2 linked regions of the Planctomyces sp. SH-PL62 genome follow. The protein of the gene in region 2 interacts with the protein of the main gene of each other region in a pairwise test. Links are inferred from orthologs where the notes say so. Each region holds a gene or a part of one and is shown on either strand. Other genes may lie near its edges.

What was found. Proteins that work in one complex are often made in the same cells at the same time.
Region 1: the proteins of obgE (region 2) and rplL interact in binary tests that used the Escherichia coli proteins (3 or more experiments, as listed by UniProt). The link is inferred for Planctomyces sp. SH-PL62 from one-to-one orthologs.

What each region holds. Positions count from the first base shown.
Region 1 is NZ_CP011273.1:804,163-806,960, reverse strand. It holds rplL (50S ribosomal protein L7/L12), read right to left. Parts: upstream 1,703-2,798; coding sequence 1,298-1,702; downstream 1-1,297. Other genes in the region: rplA (50S ribosomal protein L1), read right to left, coding at 2,520-2,798; rplJ (50S ribosomal protein L10), read right to left, coding at 1,886-2,446; rpoB (DNA-directed RNA polymerase subunit beta), read right to left, coding at 1-790. UniProt on the Escherichia coli protein: The binding site for several of the GTPase factors involved in protein synthesis (IF-2, EF-Tu, EF-G and RF3). Is thus essential for accurate translation.
Region 2 is NZ_CP011273.1:2,312,812-2,316,772, forward strand. Bases 1,124-3,961 are described here. They hold obgE (GTPase ObgE), read right to left. Parts: upstream 3,182-3,961; coding sequence 2,066-3,181; downstream 1,124-2,065. Other genes in these bases: proC (pyrroline-5-carboxylate reductase), read right to left, coding at 1,124-1,299; VT85_RS08900 (type III pantothenate kinase), read right to left, coding at 1,302-2,063; rpmA (50S ribosomal protein L27), read right to left, coding at 3,333-3,596; queC (7-cyano-7-deazaguanine synthase QueC), read left to right, coding at 3,820-3,961. Outside these bases: VT85_RS08890 (hypothetical protein), read left to right, coding at 1-416; more of proC, read right to left, coding at 451-1,123. UniProt on the Escherichia coli protein: An essential GTPase which binds GTP, GDP and possibly (p)ppGpp with moderate affinity, with high nucleotide exchange rates and a fairly low GTP hydrolysis rate.

The DNA.
Region 1 (2,798 bases), 1.5 Mb from region 2 along the record:
TCGTCGCCCCGCTGTCGACGAGGACCTCGCCCGTGCTGGGGTCGACGACGTCGCCGCAGGCGACCTTGTTCTCCAGCAGGGTCACGGCCTTGGAATCCGAGGAGTCGATCTCCTCCGAGTCGTAGAACGCTTCGAGCATGGCCTCGTCCGACGAGAACGCCGGACTCATGGCGCGCAGGAGCGTCATCGACGAGAACTTGCCCGACTGGTCGATCCGGACGCCGAGGGTGTCCTTCTTGGTGACCTGCAGCTCGATCCAGCTGCCGCGTTCGGGGATCACCCGGCAGGCGTGCAGCTTCTTGTCGGTGGACTCGACCTCCACCACGAAGTCCACGCCCGGCGAGCGGTGGAGCTGGCTGACGACCACGCGCTCGGCGCCGTTGATGATGAACTCGCCGCCGCCGATCATGACCGGCATGTCGCCGAGGTAGACGGATTCCTCGAGGGTCGTCTCCCCCTTGTTCAACCGGAGCCAGACGTGCAGGGGACGCCCGTACGTGAGCCGAAGCTGACGGCACTCGTCAGGGTCGTAGCGAGGCTTGCCCAGATCGTAACGGATGTATTCGAGCTTCAGCGTCTTGTCATAACTCTCGATCGGGAAGATCTCGCGGAAAACCCCTTCCAGGCCCGAGTCGAGCCGGCTCTCGGCCGGGTCGTCGGCCTGGAGGAACCGCTCGTAACTCCGCGTCTGGATCTGCGTGAGGTCGGGGACCGGGAACTCGTCGTGGATACGTCCGAAATTCCGCTTCTGGGCGGGGACGATCCTCCGCACGGTCGTCGGAGTGGGCATTAAGGTCGCGCTCCTCGAGAAGAGAAAGGGGCACGGGCCGGGGTCGCGGTCGTCGTCGGTCTCGCCGGAGACGCGCCCGAGTCCATTCGAGCCGGCCGGATGCGGCGGGCGGCGACCACCCCAAACGGCGACGGCCCGCGGGGGACCGCGGGCGACTCAGCAGGGGATCGGTCGGGGGTCTCAAGACGTTCGAATAAGGACGACGGGGCCGGTGATGCGTGCGCGGGAATGCGGTCGATCCGGGCGGGGCCCGAGATGGCGTCGGCCAGTGATGGTCGTCGGTGGCGCATCGTCATCCGGGCCGAAGGTCGCCGCGTTCACCTCGTGATCGCGGGCCGAGCAGAGCTGCTGCAGAAAGGACGACGGAGGCGACGAGCGGACGGATGGATCACCGTCGCCCACACCCCTCGTATCGACGATGCCAGATCATCGAGCGCCCGGGCTCCTCGCGATCGAGGGCCCGGGCGTTGACGATGGCGAGGACGGACGTGGTCCGCCCCCTTTCGCTCACTTGAGCTTGACGGTGGCGCCGGCTTCCTCGAGCTCCTTCTTGAGCTTCTCGGCGTCTTCCTTCGACAGCCCGGTCTTGATGTCCTTGGGGGCGGCCTCGACCAGGTCCTTGGCTTCCTTGAGCCCCAGGGCCGTGGCGGCGCGGACGACCTTGATGACGTTGATCTTGTTCGCGCCGATGGCCTCGAGGCTGACGTCGAACTCGGTCTTCGGGGCGGCGGCCTCGGCCGGGGCGGCGGCGGCGGCCGGGGCGGCGGCGACGGCGGCGGCGGCCGGCTTGATGCCGTGGACGACCTCAAGGTAGTCGCCGAGGGCCTTGGCTTCGAGGACGGTCAGCTGAACGATGGACTCGCCCAGGGTCTTGATGTTGTCGGCGAACGTCGGGGCTTCGGCGGTAGCCATAGCGAGAACGATCCTTTCTTCCTCGATCGAGAGATACGGCGAATCAGGCGTCGGCGTGCGTCGCGGGACGCACCCGGTGAAATTGAAGGCGGTCGTGCGAGGCGGGCGGCTCGGGATCCCCGGAACCCCCGCCGGGTCATGATCGGTCGAGGACCCGCCGCAAGGCGGGTCCGGGGGGTTGGATCAAGCCTCTTCCGGAACGGCGTCGGTCGCGGATTCGGCCTCGTCGGCCGGAGCCCCCTCGACGATCGTCTGAAGCTGGCCCAACAGGGCGGAGGCCGGAGCATTGGCCAGGCTGACGACCCGAGTGACCGGGGCGAGGGCCAGGGCGGCCACGCGGCCGATCAACTCCTCGCGACTCGGCAGCTTGGTGATGTCCTCGACCTGGTCGGGTCCGATCACCACGCCGTCGACCGCGCCACCCTTGATCTGCGGCTTCTTCAGCTTCTTGAGCTGCGCCGAGATCTCCTTGGCGAGCTCGGCGGGACCGGCGCCGCCCCAAACCAGGACCGAAGGCCCTTCGAGGAACTGCGACAGCCCTTCGACGCCCAGATCCGTCAGGACCCGGCGCGCCAGAGTGTTCTTCAGCGTCCGAACCTTGATCGACTTCTTGCGGAGGTCCATTCGGAACTGGTGTTCGCTGACCGCGTCCAGCCCCTTGAAGTCGATGATCAGCATCGACCGGCTCCCCGACAGCTCGTCGCGGAGCTGATCCATCATCAATTCTTTTACGTATTTGCTCATGGCTGGGACCGTGGTTTCCGTCTCGTCGTGTTCGATAAGTTTCGACGCAACCGTCGATCAGGAGTGGGCCCGATCAGGCGGAAACCCGGATCCCGGGGCTCATCGTGGCCGAGACGGTGATCGTCTGGATGTACGTCCCCTTCGAGGTCGCCGGCTTGATGGTCCGCAGATACGCGAGGAAGGCGTTAATATTCTCGACGAGCTGGTCCTCCGAGAAGTTGATCTTCCCGACCGGGACCGCCACGTTGCCCCCCTTGTCGTTGCGGAACTCGATCTTGCCGGCCTTGAACTCCCGCACCGCCGAGGCGATGTCGGTCGTCACGGTGCCGGACCGGGGCGAGGGCATCAGGCC
Region 2 (3,961 bases):
CCGCGGGCGTCCTCCCCTCGCCCGTCCACCCCCCGCGCCCCGGCTACGAGTTCAACGAGGTCGAGAATCGGATCATCCGCGATCTCGGCTCGAAGATGAGCTTCGTCGGCCTGTTCATGGTCGGCATCGGCCTCTGCTTCGCCGTCATGACCATCCAGCGCTGGTCGCGATACCAGGAGATCGAGGTCGGCTTCCTCTTCCTGGCGATGCTGTTCATGGTCTTCGGCGTCTGGACCCACCGCGCCGGCCGGGACTTCCGCCTGGTGGTCGACTCCCAAGGACGCGACGTCGCCCACCTGATGGCCGCCCTCTCGTCGCTCCTGAAGTGCTACCGTCTCATCTACATGCTCTTCTTCGTCGGCCTGATCTTCGCCATGATCCTCCTGGCTGCGGCCCAGGTGGGAGGGCGAGGGTGAGGGTGAAGCCGACCGACGGCCCGCCCGCGCCCGCTCAGGATTTCGCGATCGCCGCGAGTTCCGCGGAGCGGCGGGAGGCGGCCTCGACGGCGTCGATGAGGGCGCCGCGGAGGGCTTGGCGTTCGAGGACCTGGACGCCGGCGATCGTGGTGCCTCCGGGGCTCGTCACCTGGTCTTTCAGGGCACCGGGGTGGATCTTCGTTTCGAGGACCATCCTGGCGGCGCCGAGGACCGTCTGGGCGGCGAGGGTCGTCGCCACGTCGCGCGGGAGTCCCGCGCGGACGCCGCCGTCGGAGAGGGCCTCGATGATCATGTAGACGAAGGCCGGGCCGCTCCCCGAGAGGCCCGTCACGGCGTCGAGCTGCGATTCCGGCACCCGCACGGCCCGGCCGACCGAGTCCAGGAAGCGCTGGACGGCGTCGGCGTCGGCGTCGGTCGCGTTCGCCCCCAGCGCGAAGGCCGAGGCCCCCTCGCCGAGCAGGGCGGGCGTGTTGGGCATCACCCGGACGATCCGCGTCGCGGCCCCCAGCGCGGCCGACATCGCGGCGATCGGGACGCCGGCCGCGATCGAGACCACCAGATGCCGAGGGGCGAGCGCCGGGGCGATCTCGGCCAGCACGCCCGCCATGCTCTGCGGCTTGACCGCCAGGACGACCACGTCGCTGGCGTCGAGGACCGGCCGATTGCTCCCGTGGACGGCGATCCCGGCCTCGCGGCCCAGCTCCTCGCGCGCGGCGGGGATCGGGTCGCTCGCGGCGATCCGGTCGGGGGTCGCCACCCCCGCGCGGATCATCCCTTTCACCAGGGCCGAGGCCATCCGGCCCGCGCCCAGGAATCCCCAACGGAGGGGGTCGCGATCGGTCGATTCGGTCGGCGTCGGCATGGTCATGGCTCGCTCGGGAAGGCCGCGTGGACGAGGCCCTGGAGGACGAGGTCGGGGATGACGCGGGCGGCGGGGCCTTCGACGGCCGGGGCGAGCCGGAAGGCGTCGCCGCCGGTCCAGACGACCAGGGGAGCGGCGCCGAGGTCGACCGCCTGGCGGGCCAGCAACTCGCGGACGGCCCCGACCGAGCCCCAGAAGACGCCGGCTTCCAGCGAGGGGACCGTGGACCGGCCCCACGACGGGGCGCAACGGCCGGGGTCCACCAGCGGGAGCTGGGCGGTGAAGTGGTGCAAGGCGCGGGCGCAGAGGCCCATGCCCATCGCGATCGCCCCCCCTTGCCAGACGCCGCCGGGGGTGATCCGTTCGATCGTGATCGCGGTGCCGCACGAGACCACCAGGATCGGCCTCCCCGGGCCCAGCAGCCGCGAGGCCGCCAGCACGGCGAGCGCGCGGTCGGCGCCGCCGGTCTCGGCCCCTTCGACGTCCTTGGCCACCGGGACCTCGGCCGCGGTCAGGAACCAGCGGACCTCGGCCACGCCCCGATCGGCCAGGAACGCCCCCAGGCGAGCGGCCAGGGGAGGGTTGACCGACGAGACGGCCCAGGTCGCCGGGCCGGTCGCGGGACGGAGCCAGCCGTCGAGGACGACGCCCCAGACCTTCGGGTCGTCGAGGGGGAGCGAGACGCTCGGCCCGGACGCCCCGTGCTCGTCGAGCAGGGCCCACTTGAGACGGGAGTTGCCGATATCGGCGACGATCCGGGGCATGGTCATTCGCTCGCGGAAGAGACCGAATCCGCGGCCGGCTCAGGGTCCGATTCCGGGTCCGGAATCGAAGGCGAGGCGGGGGCGGGCGGGAGCGTGATCCGCGTCGGCTCCGGCGTCTCCTCTTCCTCGGGACGGTCCTTCAGCTTTTCCTGGATCGCGCGGAGGAGCTGGGGGACGCCCCGGCCGGTGACGGCGGAGATGGAGAGCACGTCGCGGCCGATCTCGCGGGCGAGCCGGTCGCGCGCCTCCTCGGCGTCGGTGAGGTCCATCTTGGTGACCACCACCAGCTCGGGCCGCTCGGCCAGGGCCTGGCTGTACTGCTCCAGCTCCTTGCGGATCATCTCATAGTTGCGCACCGGGTCCGAGCCGTCGACCGGCATGGCTTCGACCAGATGGACGAGCAGGCCGGTGCGTTCGACGTGGCGGAGGAACTCGTGGCCCAGCCCCAGCCCGGTGTGGGCGCCTTCGATCAGGCCGGGGATGTCGGCGACGACGAACGCGTGCTCGGAGTCGACCAGGACGGTCCCCAGGTTGGGGTATTTGGTGGTGAACGGGTAGTCGGCGATCTCGGGATGGGCGCGGGAGATTCGCGAGAGCAGGGTCGACTTGCCGGCGTTGGGGAGGCCGATCAGGCCGACGTCGGCGATGACCTTCAGCTCCAGGACGATCCAGCGCTCCTCGCCGGGGAATCCGGACTCGTGCTGCCGGGGGGCGCGATTGACGGACGACTTGAAGAAGGTGTTGCCGTGGCCCCCTCGGCCCCCCTTGGCGACGACGACCTGGTCGCCGTGGTTCTTGAGGTCGCGGAGGACGTGGCCGCGGTCGCGGTCGCGGATGATGGTCCCCGCCGGGACTGTGATCGTCAGCGGCTCGCCCCGCTTGCCGAAGCAGTTGGAGCCCTGGCCGTGGTCGCCGCGCTCGGCCTTCCAGTGCCGCTGGTGCGACAGGTGGGCGAGGTTGGTGAGCCCTTCCTCGGCGCGGATGATCACGTCGCCGCCGTCGCCGCCGTCGCCCCCGTTGGGGCCGCCGCGAGGCGCGTACTTCTCGCGACGGAAGCTGAGGCAGCCGTTGCCGCCGTCTCCCCCGCGAACGAAAATGGTCACGCGATCCGCGAACATGGAGCGACTCGATCCGGTGGAAGACGGGGGTCCATCAAGCGAACAGAGAGCGAGGGTCCCGGCCGACGGCCGAGGGACGCCCGCCCTCCCTGGTCTTCGCTCGATCGGGGGAGGGGGTCCGCGCGCAGCCGCGGCTCACCCCCGACCCGGTTCAGTTGGCGACGGCTTCGGCCTCGGTGACGACATTGATCCGACGGCCTTCCTGGTCGAACTTGACCCGGCCGTTGACAAGCGAAAAGATCGTCCAGTCGCGGCCGACGCCGACGTTCTTGCCCGGCCTCCAGCGCGTCCCGCGCTGCCGGCAGATGATGCTCCCCGGCTGGGCCGCCTGGCCGCCGTAGAGCTTGATGCCGAGCATCTGGGGGTTCGAGTCGCGACCGTTGCGGCTGGAGCCCTGTCCTTTTTTGTGAGCCATCGCTCTACCTTCTCCGAGAATCCGTGGCGTCGATTGGGTTCCCGACGTCCGGTCCATGCCGGAGGCGGGCGGTCTGGGGGCGGCCGAATCGCGGCGCAATCGCCGCGCACGCCGGTCCCCCGCCGATCATGTTACAATATCCGAACGCTCGCCCCCCCGACAAGTCCGGATCGCCGGGCGACGGGCGGGAGGCGATCGAACGAGAACGAGGAGGACGCGACCGGTGAACGGCGTCGAGAACCAGAAACGTCCGGCGGTCGTCCTGCTCAGCGGCGGCCTGGACTCGGCCACCGTGCTGGCCGAGGCCTCGGCGGCGGGCTTCGCCCCCTTCGCCCTGTCGATCGACTACGGCCAGCGTCACGCCG